DNA from 2 places in the Paeniglutamicibacter sp. ORCA_105 genome. Region 1 is predicted to be linked to the other one. Evidence: riboswitches for the same ligand, from Rfam matches in the RefSeq annotation. Region 1 holds a riboswitch; the other holds the start of a gene.
What was found. A riboswitch is a leader RNA that binds a small molecule or an ion and turns the genes downstream of it on or off. The one in region 1 is predicted to bind thiamine pyrophosphate.
Positions count from the first base shown of each region.

Region 2: it holds a riboswitch for thiamine pyrophosphate, as region 1 does, so the genes downstream of both, thiM (hydroxyethylthiazole kinase) here and ACIPUB_RS17730 (sodium:solute symporter family transporter) in region 1, are expected to answer to the same signal.

Region 1 is NZ_JBIXLM010000048.1:1,359-8,670, forward strand. It holds gene ACIPUB_RS17720 (hypothetical protein) at 24-260, opposite strand; gene ACIPUB_RS17725 (ABC-F family ATP-binding cassette domain-containing protein) at 471-2,033, shown strand; TPP riboswitch at 2,515-2,630, shown strand; gene ACIPUB_RS17730 (sodium:solute symporter family transporter) at 2,621-4,102, shown strand; gene ACIPUB_RS17735 (hypothetical protein) at 4,099-5,292, shown strand; gene ACIPUB_RS17740 (acyl-CoA reductase) at 5,314-6,783, shown strand; gene serA (phosphoglycerate dehydrogenase) at 7,003-7,312, shown strand, end outside.
Region 2 is NZ_JBIXLM010000026.1:30,957-38,268, forward strand. It holds gene thiD (bifunctional hydroxymethylpyrimidine kinase/phosphomethylpyrimidine kinase) at 1-643, opposite strand, end outside; gene thiE (thiamine phosphate synthase) at 640-1,299, opposite strand; gene thiM (hydroxyethylthiazole kinase) at 1,296-2,129, opposite strand; TPP riboswitch at 2,121-2,219, opposite strand; gene ACIPUB_RS13365 (aldehyde dehydrogenase family protein) at 2,341-3,804, shown strand; gene pgm (phosphoglucomutase (alpha-D-glucose-1,6-bisphosphate-dependent)) at 3,935-5,572, opposite strand; gene ACIPUB_RS13375 (M4 family metallopeptidase) at 5,664-6,842, opposite strand; gene ACIPUB_RS13380 (DUF4190 domain-containing protein) at 6,988-7,312, shown strand, end outside.

The sequences.
Region 1 (7,312 bases):
AGGATGGGCGCGCACCTCGGATGTCATCCAGCGCGGGTATTTAGTTCTCGCAGGATGGCCGCCTGAATCAGCCGGTTGCGGATCTTTGGCTCGAGGGGCCGTCCGGCCATCGACATGCCATGGCCGATTTTTTCAACCTTGCGCTCTGCGCGTGCAATGATGCCGTCGATTTCATTCTCGGGCAGTGACTCTATGTACTCCCAGATCAGTTGTTCGTGGGCAGAGCTGTCGCGTGAACCGGTGAATTCGTTTCCAGCCACGGCTCGCCTCCTCACCCCAGTCTGGCATTTGAAGGTGAAAGGCACCACCGTGCCCCGCCTTGTAGAATCGATAGTGGTGTTTAGCGGTATTGGCTCGTGTCCATGTCACCGAGCGAACCCCCATATGGGGAAATATGCCCGTCATTCCACCACCGATTCTCTTGATAGGACCACACCACCATGAGCTTGATCCGGCTAAACGATGTCAGCGTGCGATTTGAAAACAACCAGATCCTGCGCGAGGCATTCTTCAAGCTTGAAGCGGGGGACAGGGTCGGGCTTATCGGCAGGAACGGTTCGGGCAAGTCGACCTTGCTGAAACTGATCCTTGACCAAGTGGAGCCGGACGCCGGCACCGTGGCGGTGGAACTTGGAACCAAGATCGGCTACTTCTCCCAGTTCTCGGAACTCAACGGGGCGTCCACCATCTCCGAGGTGCTTGACGAGCTCTTTGCCGAGGTCAAGGCGATTGAAGCGGAACTCGCCGAGATCGATGTGACCATTGCCGCCGACCCCAAGGCCGATGAAATGGATCGGTTGATTCACCGCCAGTCCGAACTGTTTGAATCCATGGATCACATGGATGGCTGGGACTACCCCCGCTCCATCGACACCGTGCTCACCAAGTTGGGCTTCGACGAGGCCCATCGGGTTTGCCCCATCGATTCCTTGTCCGGCGGTTGGCGGAACCGTGCTGCACTGGCAAAGATCCTGCTCGAGGACCCGGATGTGCTGCTTCTGGATGAACCCACCAACTTCCTCGATGTTGCGGGTGTTGAATGGCTGGAGAACTGGTTCAAGTCATTCAAGGGCGCGGCAATCATCGTTTCGCACGACCGCAAGTTCCTGGACTCGGTGGTTACCAGGATCATCGAGGTCGAGAATTTCCACCTCCACGAATACCCGGGAAACTTCGCCGAGTACGTGGTGGCCAAGCAGTTCAAGCTCAAGTCCCTTGAGTCCCAGTTCGTTCACGAGTCGGAGCTCCTCGCCTTTGAAGCCGAAGGCATCTCCGACCGCCGGGAAGCAGCCAAGGCTGCAAGCAAGGGCCTGGACAACAAGCTTTCCAAAATCAAGAAGTCACGCGCCCCGCGGCCCGTGGACAAGATCATCACCGAAATCTACGGTGGCCTGCACATCAAGGACACCCTTTGTCGAGTTGAGGGCTTATCGAAGTCCTATGGGGAGAAGACCCTTTTCACTGACCTAAGCTTCGAGGTCCGGCGTGGCAACCGCATGGTGATCCTCGGTGCCAACGGCAGCGGCAAGTCGACGCTGTTGCGGGTACTCACCGAACAGGAAAAGCAGGATTCGGGATACGTCACCTGGACCAAGGGTGCCGCGGTCGTTTCCTACAACGAGATCCTTGACGAACTGGATCCGAACGACACCGTGACCCACGCGGTGAATGCCATGCCGAATTCCCTGGCGTTCAGTGCGACGAAAAAGTCGGTGAACCGGTTCCTGGCCATGTTCCAGTTTTCCGAGGCGGATTTGAAGAACCGCATCGGAAATCTGTCCGGAGGCCAGCGTGCCCGTGTGGCCATGGCAATGTGTCTGCTCTCGGGTGCCTCGGTGCTGATCCTGGATGAGCCGACGAACCACCTGGACATGTCCAGCACCCAGGTGATGGAACGAGCGCTGCTGCATTTCCCTGGTGCCGTGGTGGTGGTCAGCCACGACCGCTTCTTCACCGAGAAGATCGCCAACCGCTACCTCGTGTTCGGGACGGAGAACGCCAAGTCCGGCGAAGTCGCGGTGCGCGGCGCCTGAGCGCTCTTCGGCGCTCGTTCGGGGCTGCGGAAAGTCCCGGACGTCGCCGTTCCAGAGGGCAACGACACGTAGCCAGCTACGAAGTGTTATCCATAGATCTTGGACCCGGTTAGGATCCCCGACGTGGACTTCACAGTCGTACCCAGGACATTCTGCATCAAGATCATCGAACCTGACACGGGTTGACGAAGGTAATCTTCTTCGGCGTGCCTGGAGTCAACATAGCCTCCAATCCAGCGTTTCCAAGTCCCACATGGCTAGGGGTTTTTCAGAGCCGCTGCGCGCACGTGTCAACGGCTCTGCGCGAAAAACGCACGAGCATGGGCGCCTCGCCTGTCACTTCAACTCCTTTTCCATGGATGCTGTCGAGCTCCATGAACCGCATATCCATCCAGTGCGGGAGAAATCGGATGGTCCACGTCATATTCGAGGTGTTGGAGGGCGTTGGGTTGGGAACCGGTTCAACCTGTGGCTAGAGTCGGTCACACAACGCGGGAGCTTGGGAAAGACCAGGCTGAGAGGGCGACTTAGGGTGTCGCCGACCGCATGAACCTGTCCGGGTAATGCCGGCGAAGGGATGTTTGCAGATGCTTGATTTTTCCGTGTCCTTGGCGATATTGGTGTTGGTCTTGGCGGTGTTTGCCTGGGTTGGCCTTGGACTGGGCCGGGATCGAAACCTCGAGGAATTCGCCGTGGCGCGCAATAGCCAAAACGGCCTGGGGCTGGGATTGTCCTTTTTTGCCTCGGGGGTGGGTGCCTGGATTCTCTTTGCAGCACCGGAAATCGGTGCGAGTACGGGCATTGCCGGAGTGGTCGGTTATGCCGTAGCAGTTACGGTGCCGCTGATTGGACTCGTTCTGGTGGGCAAGAGGCTGCGGGCATTGATCCCGCAAGGACACAACCTCGTGGAGTTTGTGCGCCTGCGCTATGGATCCACCATGCACATCTATGCACTGGTGATTTCCATGATGTACATGCTCATTGCCCTGTCTGCCGAGCTGACAGCCATTGGCGCGGTGTTAGGACGCATGTCCGACTTGGACCCTCGGCTGGGCATTGTCGCGGTGGCGTTGATCACCGCCCTGTACACCGCCTACGGCGGTCTGCGGGCCTCGATCCGCACCGACCGCTGGCAATCCTGGATGCTCTTCGCCTTGCTACTGGTCGTCGGCATGGTGCTCTTCGGGGGACTTGCCCGTGCCGAGGCACCGCTGGACCCGGCACTTCTGACCGTTGACCTTGGCGGTGTCGAGGCCGCGCTGACGTTGGTGGTGGCTGTCACCGCCACAACGCTCTTCCACAACGGGTACTGGCAACGTGTCTGGGCAGCACGCGATTCCCGCGCACTGAGCCGCGGCGCCGTTATCGGGGCAGTCACCCGGTTTCCAGTGGTATTCGCGGCGGCCCTGGTTGGGCTGCTCGCGGCCGGTTACGGTGTCGCCCTGGGCACGCCGGCGGTGCCGTTCTTTGCCCTGCTTGAGTCCCAGCCGGGCTGGGTGCTTGCTGCGGTCTTGGTGCTGACCCTGGCCTTGGTTGCCTCCACGGTGGACACGTTGCAAAACGGGTTGGCTGCCATGGCCGTGACCCATGTACCCAGACTCGGCCTCACCGGGGCGCGCATAGCCACGATCGTGTTTACGGCGATCCCCGCTCTGATTGCCTTCCAAGGCTTCTCGGTGCTGCGACTGTTCCTGATCGCCGACTTGCTGTGTGCCGCGACGATCATCCCGATCCTCTTGGGCCTATGGCGCCGCTCGACCTCCACGGGAGCGATATGCGGATCGATCGCCGGGCTGGTGGCGGCACTGGGCTATGGCTGGATCGCCGGAGGAAACCTGCCGGCCGCCGTGGCCATCGCCACTTTTGCCCAGGGACTGTCACTGGCCCCGTTCCTCGCCGCACTTGCGGCCTCCGCAGTGGTGACCCTGCTGGTGTCGGCCATTGCCGGGCGCAGCACGGACCTGGCGTCGCTGGGCGGGCAGGCCCGGAGCCTGGACGGACCGTCGGGGCCAACCGCGGACACCGGCGAGCTGCTCGAGTCCAGCACGGCAGAGGAGAACGCCCGATGAACGGCCATGGATCCACCAGCATGCCCGGGGCCGAACGCGACGACCTGGACCTGCGCCTCCAGGCGTTTATTGAGCGGGGTCCGGAGCCGGTCCAGGCCCACGGAACGGGACAGTGCCCGGATAACGCCGAATTCAACGCCATGGCGCTTGAACTTTTCGCCTACCAATTCGAACGCAACATTCCCTACCAGCGCTTCTGCCGGGCACGTGGTGCACAGCCCGGCGTCGTCGCCAAGTGGCAGGACATCCCGGCGGTGCCCCTGACCGCGTTCAAGGAACTGACCCTGGCCTGCGCACCGGCGGAAGACTCCGCAGCCGTCTTCATGACCAGTGGCAGCACGGACCCGTCCACGCGCGGCAGGAACCACCACCCGCACCTGCACCTCTATGATGCCTCGGCGCGCGAGGGATTCGCCCACTACTTCCTGCCCGATACACGGCGTATGCCACTGCTGGTGCTCAACCCCGGCCCGACGGAGAACCCGAGTTCATCCCTGGCCCATTTCCTGGGTGAGCTGGTGGACGCCTTTGGGGCCACGGGAAGCGACCACTTCATGGCGGGCGACACCCTCGACTGGAAACGACTGGCCGCGGTGCTGCGCGATGCGGAAGCAAGCGGGGAACCGGTGGCATTGCTGGGCACCTCCTTTGCCTACGTGCACCTGCTCGACGCCCTCGAACGCGAAGGACTGTTCTTCTCCCTGCCCGCCGGCAGCAGGCTGCTGGACACCGGTGGATACAAGGGACGTTCCCGCGAGGTGGGGGCCGAGGAATTGCGGTCTCTCTTTGCCCAACGCCTCGGCATTGCCGATGAATGGTGCGTGAACTACTACGGCATGACCGAAATCAGTACCCAGTACTACGACTCCACGCTGCGCGAGGCATGGCTGGGCCGTGAGCCGGGCCAGCGGCGCAAGGCGGTCCCGGCATGGAGCCGGATCCGGGTCATTGATCCCCAAACGGGACGGGACGCGGAACGGGGCAGCCACGGCCTGATCGTGCACTACGACCTGGCCAACAGGGGATCGTGCCTCGCGGTGCTCGCCGAGGACATTGGATACCTGGTGCCACCGGCAACCGGGGGAGCAGGTGCACAACCCGACTTCGTGTTGCTCGGACGCGCCGAGGCCGCCGAAGCCAGGGGATGCTCCATGGCACTGGATGAGATGTTCGGCGCGAACCGGGGTTGAGCCATGAAGGAACCAACGTACATGGACGGATCCCTCGCGGTGCCGGGCAGCGCCGAGGCCCCGGCAATCGACGGCTACTTCCTGCCGCAACTTGAAACCCACGAGCTCGAAGGGCTCGATTGGCGGGAAATGACGGTGGGCGGCATCGTGGTTCGCGTGCCGCAGATGTCTCCCGCCCTCCTGGACCTGGTGGCGAGTCGGCTTCTTGCTGCCCAGCGGGAGCACCTGGCCAACAGGCCGGTGATGGACGTGGTGGACGTGCTCGGGAAGGTCTTCGCCCGGTGGGACGATCCGGACTACCACTGGCGGGTGCGGGCCGAGGCCGTGCTGCCGGCGGTGACGGGCTATGCCCCCGCCATGGTGCGCCGCGGCCTGGCCCGCTACCTGCAGACCTTCCGGCATGATCGCCTCCTGCGCTTCCTCGCCCAGGACCTGGAGGACCCCCTGATCCTGGACGGTTTCCGGCCCAATGGTGCCGGGGGCCGCTCTAAGGCCTATGGACCACGCCTGACCACACAGGTCCTGGCCGGGAACGTGCCTGGCCTGGCTGCGTGGAACGTGGTGTGCACACTGCTGGTGAAGTCGGCAATGCTGGGCAAGTCGGCCTCGGGCGAACCGCTTTTTGCGGTTTTCCTGGCCCAGAGCATCGCCGAGGAAGACCCGGCGTTGGCCTCCTGCCTGGCGGTTGTCCATTGGGGCGGGGGAGCCGAAGAGATCGAGCGTGCGGCATTTGCCCGTTCCGACGCAGTGGTGGCGACCGGCGGCGGCGCGGCCATTGCATCGGTGTCGGCCCGCGTGCCGTCCGGCGTGAGGTTCATTGCGCACGGGCACAAGGTAAGTTTTGCGGTGATCGGTGTCGAGGCACTGACTGAAGCGGAATTTGCGAATACTGCCCGGAAGGTCGCCTACGACGCCTCCCAGTACGATCAACAGGGTTGCTTGTCACCCCATGCCGTCTTTGCCCAACGCGGCGGCGAGGTCGACCCGGGACGCTTTGCCGCCGCGGTCGCCGAGCAGATGCAACTATTCGACCTCGCGGAGCCCCGGGCCCGGCTGGGCCTTGACGAGCATGTCGCCCTGGACAGGGTGCGCTCGACCCAGGAATTCCGTTCCTACGCTGATGACGGACCGCTGTACTTCACCGCTCCGGCGGGCAACAACTGGACCGTTGTCCATGACTCCCGGCCCGAAACCCTTGTTCCTTCGCCCCTGAACCGTTTCCTCCGTATCCACTCCGTCGAGGGAATCGAGGAGGTGCTGCACCTGATGGAACCGTTGCGCCGTGACCTGCAGACGGTGGGCGTAGCTTGTTCGCCACAAACGCTCGAAGCGTGGTCCGATGCGCTTGGCGCGTGCGGGGTAGACCGGATCTGCGCCGTGGGGAGCATGCCTGAGCCTGCCGCCGGATGGCACCACGATGGTGTCGGCAACCTGACGGCCCTGATTCGCTGGGTGGACATCGAGCCGCCGGCCGGATCCAGGGCCGAGTGATGGCCACTGGGATGAGCGGGAGAGCGGATTGCGCGGTCCAAGCCACGTATTGCCCCGTAAGCCAAGTGTCTGTGACTATGCGCACAGTGACCCGGATTTGTCCCGTAACATCGACCTATCGAGCCGGGATTATGACGAGGCGGACGATATTCTGGTATCTGGCCCGTCTCAATCCGGTCCAAGCATCCAGCCCACTGAAATAGCAAAGGTGCCACCCCTGTGTCTGTAAACAAGCCAGTCGTCCTATTGGCCGAAGAACTCTCGCCCGCAACCGTTGCGGCCCTGGGTCCCGATTTCGAAATTCGCCAGACCGACGGTGCGGACCGCTCCCAGTTGCTGTCCGCGATTGCAGATGTTGACGCCATCCTCGTGCGCTCCGCAACCCAGGTCGACGCAGAAGCCATTGCGGCCGCCAAGAACCTGAAGGTCATCGCCCGCGCGGGTGTGGGTCTGGACAATGTGGACATCAAGGCAGCCACCCAGGCCGGCGTCATGGTCGTGAATGCCCCGACCTCCAACATCATTTCGG
Region 2 (7,312 bases), on a different contig from region 1:
GCCGCGGCGAGGCGACCTCGAGGAGCACGCCGTCGGGACCGATGAGGGCGTCCCGGCACGTTTCGCCTTCCATGTGTCCGCCCTTGGCCAGCACCAGGACCAGGTACTCGGCGGCGACGGAGCGCGCCTGGGCCACCGCCTGCTCCCAGTTCCCGGCGACCTCGGCGCGCGCCAGCACGGCAAGTTCCGGGATGTTGGGGGTGATCACGTCGACGTGGGCAAAGAGGCGCCGCAGCGCGCTGGTTGCCTCTGCATCCAGCAGCGAATCCCCGCTGGTGGCGACCATGACGGGGTCCAGCACCACCGCCGGGGCATCGGAGCCCGCGGCGGTCCGGATCCCGGCCAGCCAGCCGCCGAGCTCGTCGATGACCGCTGCGTTGGCGAGCATCCCGATCTTGATCGCGTCGATGCCGATGTCCTCGGAAACCGCGCGCAGCTGCGCCAGCAGGAAGCCGGCCGGCGGCACATGCACGGCGCTAACGCCGCGGGTGTTCTGCGCGGTCAGCGCGCTGATGGCGGCCATGCCGTAGCCGCCGGCGGCGGCAATGGACTTGAGGTCTGCCTGGATCCCGGCCCCTCCGGAGGGGTCGGAGCCGGCGATGGAGAGGATGTTCTTCACGGTGCTGGTGTTCGGGGTGTTCATGGCTTCGTGCCCTCCCAGAGGTTGAGTAGGTTCGTGGCTGCGGCGCGCGGATCCTCGGCGGCGCAGATGGCGCGGACCACCGCCACGCCGGCGGCGCCGGAGCGGGCCAGCGGGGCCACGTCGTCCGCGTCGATGCCGCCGATGGCGATGACCGGCAGGTCGCTGTGCGCCACGGCGCGGGCCAGGCCCGCGTGGCCCAGTGGCTCGGGGGCATCCTTCTTGGTGGGGGTGGCGTGCACGGCGCCGACTCCCAGGTAGTCGATGGTGCCCGGGGAGCGGAGCTGCAGCTTGTTTGCGGCGTCGATCTGCGCCTCGCCGGCGGCGCTTAGCCCCAGCACGGCATCGGGCCCGATGAGTTCGCGCACCAGGGCCGCGGGCAGGTCGGACTGGCCGATGTGCACGCCCTGAACCGAGGCGCCGGCGGCGCGGGCGGCCAGGAACACGTCGACGCGGTCGTTGACCAGCAGTGACGCGCGCCCGGCGGTGTGGTGGGCGCATTCCATCACGACGTCCGCGAATTCGCCGGCCGGCATGTCCTTGCAGCGCAGCTGCACCGTCGTGATCCCTCCGTCCACCGCGGCCTTCACGATGTCGGCTAGCGGCCGGCCGGCGGTGGAGGCGGAGTCCGCGACCAGGTACACGCCGTAGCTGCTCATGAGAGCACCGCCGTCGCTCCCAGCTCCGCGGGGGAGACGGCGGCCAGGGCATCGAGGAAGAGCGGGGCGAAGGTGCCGGGGCCCGCGGCCGCGGCGGCCGCGGCCGCGGCGGCCGCGCGTTCGGCGGCGGCAGAATAGAAGGCGTGCGCGGCAACCGTGGCGACCAGCGGGTCCCCGCCGGTGGACAGGAAGGCGGCGCAGACCGCGCCCAGCGCGCACCCGCCGCCGGTGATGCGGGTCAGCAGAGCGCTGCCGCCGTGAACGTGCACGGTGCGCACCCCGTCGGTGACGAGGTCCGCCTCCCCGGAGACGGCGACGACGGCGCCGCTTTCCCTGGCCAGCCTCCCGGCGGCGCCGGCCGCGGCGGCAACCGAGTCGGTGGACTCGACCCCGCGCCCGCCGACGGCCTGACCGGCCAGCGCCAGGATCTCCGAGGCGTTGCCGCGGATCACGGTGGGCCGCGCGGCCACGAACTCGCGGGCGAGCGAGGTGCGCACGCGCAGCGAACCGACGGCCACGGGGTCCAGCACCCAGGGCGTCGAGGCGGTGCCGGCGCCGGCAACGGCCTCGCGCATGGCGGCCGCCTGCTCCGTGTTCGGGGTGCCCAGGTTCACCAAGAGGCCCGCGGCCACGGAGGCGAAGTCGCCGGCCTCCCCGGGAACGTCCACCATGGCCGGGGACCCGCCGGCCGCCAGCAGCACGTTGGCGGTGAAGTTGGTGACCACGGTGTTGGTCAGGCACTGGACCAGGGGTGAGGAGGCGCGCAGCGCGCCCAGGGCATCGGCGAGCTCGCCGGGTGTTACGAGAATTGAAGGCGCCATGGATTCCATGAGCAACATCCCTCCGCTAGTACGAACTAGATCAGGTTCTACGGGTTTCATCTCAGCCGGCCGCAAGTGCCGACACCCCGTGTCACTATGCGCGAGCCTATCCCACCTGGCACCGGGGTCGGCAGTCGATGTCACCGCGCACCGCCCGCGCACCGAGGCCGCCAAGCGTGGCGGCCTGTTGCCGATGCCACAGTGGCCGTAGGCTCAAGGGATGGGCACTTCCGACACCTCACACAAATCCGCGGCGCCTCGCGAAGCGACGGCGCTGAACGAGCTCGAGCTGCCCGAAGTGGTGCCCGAACTGCCGGAGAACATCGTGGAGATCGTCGCCTCGATGCACGACGTGGTGGCCACCCGGCTGGCGCACCCGCGCCGTTTCCGGGCCTCGCAGCTCAAGGCCCTCGAGCGCATGCTGGAGGCGCACGAACAGGACTTCATCGACGCGCTGGCCGACGACCTGGGCAAGGGCGCGGTCGAGGCCAAGATGACGGAGATCGACATGGTGCGCGCGGAAATAGACCACGCGCAACTGCACCTCTCCGAGTGGATGGAATCCAAGGCGGTGAAGATCCCGCTGGTCCTGCATCCGGCGGCGGCCAAGATCGAGCCGCAGCCCCTGGGCGTGGTGCTGGTCATCGGCGCCTGGAACTACCCGTTGCAGCTGATCCTCGCCCCGCTGGTTGCCTCCATCGCCGCGGGCAACGTCACCGTGCTCAAGCCCTCGGAACTGGCGCCGACCACCTCCACGCTGCTGGGCCGGCTGATCCCCAAGTTCCTCGACCACCGGGCGTGCGCCGTGGTCCAAGGCGGGGCCTCAACCAGCAAGGTCCTGCTGGAACAGCACTTCGACCACATCTTTTACACCGGCGGAGAGCGTGTGGGGAAGGTCGTGGCCCGCGCCGCGGCCGAGCACCTGACACCCGTGACCCTGGAGCTGGGCGGGAAGTCCCCGGCCGTGGTGATGGACGGGTCCTCCGCCACCGTGGCGCGCCGGCTGGCTTTCGGGAAGTTCATGAACGCCGGGCAGACCTGCGTGGCGCCGGACTACGTGCTGGCCGTGGGCGACGCCGCCTCGAACCTGGAAAAGCAGCTGGCCAAGGCGATCACCGGGTTCTACGGCAAGAACCCGCTGGCCAGCCGCGACTACGGCCGCATCGTCAACAAGGCCCACTTCGACAGGCTGGTTTCCTACCTGGAGCACGGCGAGGTCCTCATCGGCGGCGGGTACGACACTGACACCCTGAAAATCGAGCCGACAGTGATGGCCAACGTTGATCCCGACTCGGAATTGATGCGCGAGGAGATCTTCGGCCCGATCCTGCCGATCATCGCGGTGGAAAGCTTCGACGCGGCCGTGCGCTTCATCAATGCGCGCCCCAACCCGCTGGTCGCCTACCTCTTCAGCGAGAACCCGCGGCTGCAATCCGCCTTCGGGGACCAGGTGCGGGCAGGGGCCATCGTGCACAACGCGCCCAGCCTGCACCTGGCCGTCCCGGGCTTGCCCTTCGGGGGCGTGGGCGCCTCCGGCATGGGTTCATACCACGGGCGGCATGGCTTCGAGCGGCTCTCGCAGATGCGCTCCGTGATGGGCAAGACCACCGTGGTGGACACGCTCAAGGCGATCTACCCGCCCTACACCTGGGCGAAGTCCAAACTCCTCGACAGGCTCATGTAGGAATTCCCCGCCCGGCATATATCCATGCCGGCAAGGGTTTTTGCAGGATTTCACGGCTTGTCCGCGGAATGGCCGAAGGCCGGGGGGTCCACGCATGCGGGAACCACCCGGCCTTCGGCCAAGCATGCGCCTACGCGAGCACCGCCGAGACGATGTCCCTCGCCTCGGCCTGCACCCGGGCCAGGTGCTCCTCGCCCAGGAACGACTCGGCGTAGATCTTGTACTTGTCTTCGGTGCCCGAGGGGCGCGCGGCAAACCAGGCGTTCTGCGTGGTGACCTTCAGCCCGCCGATCTTCGCCCCGTTGCCCGGCGCCTCGGTCAGCCGTGCGGTGATCTCCTCGCCCGCGAGCACCTCGGCGGCTACGTCGGTGGCCGCGAGGTTCCCCAGCCGTGCCCGCTGCTCCCTGTCGGCCGGGGCGTCGATGCGCGCATAGCTCGGTGAGCCGTGCTCCGCGGCCAGCGCGGAATAGTGCTTCGAGGGGGAGGAGCCGGTGACGGCGGTGATCTCGCTGGCCAGCAGCGCCATCAGGATTCCGTCCTTGTCGGTGGTCCAGGTGCGCCCGTCGCGGCGCAGGAAGGATGCGCCCGCGGATTCCTCGCCGCCAAAGGCGCCGGAACCGTCCAGCAGCCCCGGCACGAACCACTTGAAGCCCACCGGGACCTCGACCAGGGTGCGGCCCAGTGAGGCGGCGACCCGGTCGATCATCGAGGAGGAGACCAGCGTCTTGCCGATGGCAGCATCCGGCGACCACCCGGTGCGGTGGTTGTAGAGGTAGTCAATCGCCACGGACAGGTAGTGGTTGGGGTTCATCAGCCCGGCATCGGGGGTGACAATGCCGTGCCGGTCGGCGTCGGCGTCGTTGCCCGTGGCAATGTCGAAGGAGCTGCGGGCGGCGATCAGCGAGGCCATCGCGTCGGCCGAGGAACAGTCCATGCGGATCTTCCCGTCGGTGTCCAGGGACATGAAGGCAAAGCGCGGGTCCACGCCCGGGTTCACCACGGTGAGGTCCAGCTTGTGGGTTTCGGCGATCGCCCCCCAGTAGTCGACGGCGGCCCCGCCCATCGGGTCCGCTCCGATGCGGATGCCGGCATCGCGGATCGCGTCCAGGTCCAGCACGGAGGGCAGGTCGTTGACGTAGGACGCCATGAAGTCGAAGGAGCCGATCTTGCCGCCCAGCCGCGCGGTGCCCAGCGGGATCCGCTTGACCCCGGCCAGCTTGGCCTCCAGCAGCTCGTTGGCGCGGTTCGCGATCCACGAGGTGGCGTCGGTGTCGGCCGGGCCGCCGTGCGGAGGGTTGTACTTCAGCCCGCCGTCGGCGGGAGGGTTGTGCGATGGGGTGATGATGATGCCGTCGGCGCGCGGGGCCGCCGGGTCGGCGTTGTGCGCCAGGATGGCGTGGCTCAGGGCCGGGGTGGGGGTCCAGCCGGTGCGTGCATCGGCCAGGATCGACACGTCGTTGCCGGCCAGGACCTCCAGCACCGTGTCCTGTGCAGGATCCGAGAGGGCATGGGTGTCCTTGCCGACGAAGACCGGTCCGGTGATCCCGGCGCCGCGCCGGTATTGGACAATGGCCTGGGTGATGGCGGCGATGTGGTCCTCGTTGAAGGAACCGTTCAGTGAGGTGCCGCGGTGCCCGGAGGTGCCGAAGGCCACGCGCTGGGCGGGGTCGGAGGGATCCGGGTGGATATCGAAGTACGCGTCGCGCACCGCTGGGAGATCGATAAGGTCTTGGGGCAGTGCCGGGGTCCCGGCGCGAGGATGGGCCATGCCCCCCAGTTTCTCATTGATTGCGTTGCCGCGGCCGAAGACGCCGCGGTGCGGGTTCATGGTTTCGTGCCGGGACCCGCTGTGCGTCGGGTCATTCCTGCTCGGCTTCCCTCACCCGGGGGACCACGCCGACGGTGTCCCAGGCATCGGCCAGCGCAAGCTCCACCCTGGATCCGGCGCCGTGGTCGCGGCGGGCCTGGAGCAGGGTCTGTTCGGCAAAGGTGCCGAAGTCCGCATCCTCAGGCAGCGCGCGCGTGGCGACCACGTCGAACCACAGGGAACCGGCGGTTTCCCAGGCGTTGCCGCCCAGGGCCGTGGCAAAGAGGTAAAACGCGTGGTTGGGGATGCCCGAGTTCAGGTGCACCCCGCCGTGGTCCTCGGCGGTCTGCACGTAGCCGGACATGGTCGCCGGCTGCGGGTCCCTGCCCAGGATCGGGTCGTCGTAGGCGGTGCCCGGCGCCGCCATGGAACGCAGGGCCCGGCCCCGCACCTTGTCGGTGAACAGTCCCTCGCCGATCAGCCAGCTGGCGCTCGCCGCGTCCTGGCCGGCGGTGAACTGCTCCACGAGTGCGCCCAGGACATCGGCAATCGACTCGTTCAGCGCTCCCGATTGGCCCCGGTAGGCCAGGTTGGTGGTGTGCTGCAGCAGGCCGTGCCCCAGCTCGTGGGCGATCACCGACAGGGAGGACGTCATCGACTCGAAGATCTCCCCGTCCCCGTCGCCCATCACCATTTGGGTGCCGTCCCAGAACGAGTTGGCGTAGTGCAAGCCGTAGTGCACGGTGCCGCCCAGGCCCAGTCCGGCCCCGTCCAGCGAGTTTGGCTTGAGCATCTCGACAAGGAACGCGTGGACCGCGCCCAGCCCGTCGAAGGCGCGGTTCGCGTCCTCATCCGCCACGGGGTCCAGGCCCTCGGTGCGGGCGTCGGTGCCGGGGGTGGTCTCGGCGCCCTGCGCGTCGCAGATGGAGCGGTTCAGCCGCCCGGAGGGTTCGATCAGCCGATCGAGGTCGGTGGCCGTGGTGGCCCGGTCGTGCAGCAGGGCCTGGTCCAGCAACAGGGTCCGGCGGGCCCGGGTGGCGATGCGTGCACGGGTTTCGGCCCCGGGCCCTTCCGCTTTCCCGGGTTCAGGGGGTGGGGCGATGAACTCGCGCATGCCCTCGGGCGCCGCCCACGCGCCGTCGCAGGCCGCCATCGACATCAGCAGGTACGGGGGTACGGCATGGTGCCGGGGGTGGGGGTCCGTATCCGGAAGGTGTGTTGCCTTGTGCATGGTGCCAACTCTCCCACCGGTTCCTGAGCAGCGAATGTGAGCATGCTGTGCCGGGCAATCGTGGCTAAACTGGGGGGCCGGAGACGGTGCCGGGCCGGTGCATGAAGGTGCATGGGCAGGCGGGCACAAGTGAGGAACAGGAACCATGGGGAATCCCGAGGACGCAGCGCACGATCCAGAGCACCGACCGTCGTTTGGGGATCCCAGCGACCCGCGCTGGTCGCACAACCCGCATGCGGCTCCGCCGCGCAATCCCTATCTGGACCAGCCACTGGATGGCCCGCCGATCGGGCTGGGCCGCGGTCCGGGCAGTCCTGGCAGTGTGGGCCAGGCGGGCCATAACGGTTACGGGCAGCCCGGCTACACGCGGCCAGGACCTGCCCAAACGGGGTCACAGCAAGCCGGTTATCCGCAGCCCGGCTACCCGGTGCAGGCCCAGCGCCCGGCCGGCGTGTTGGCCATCGTTTCGC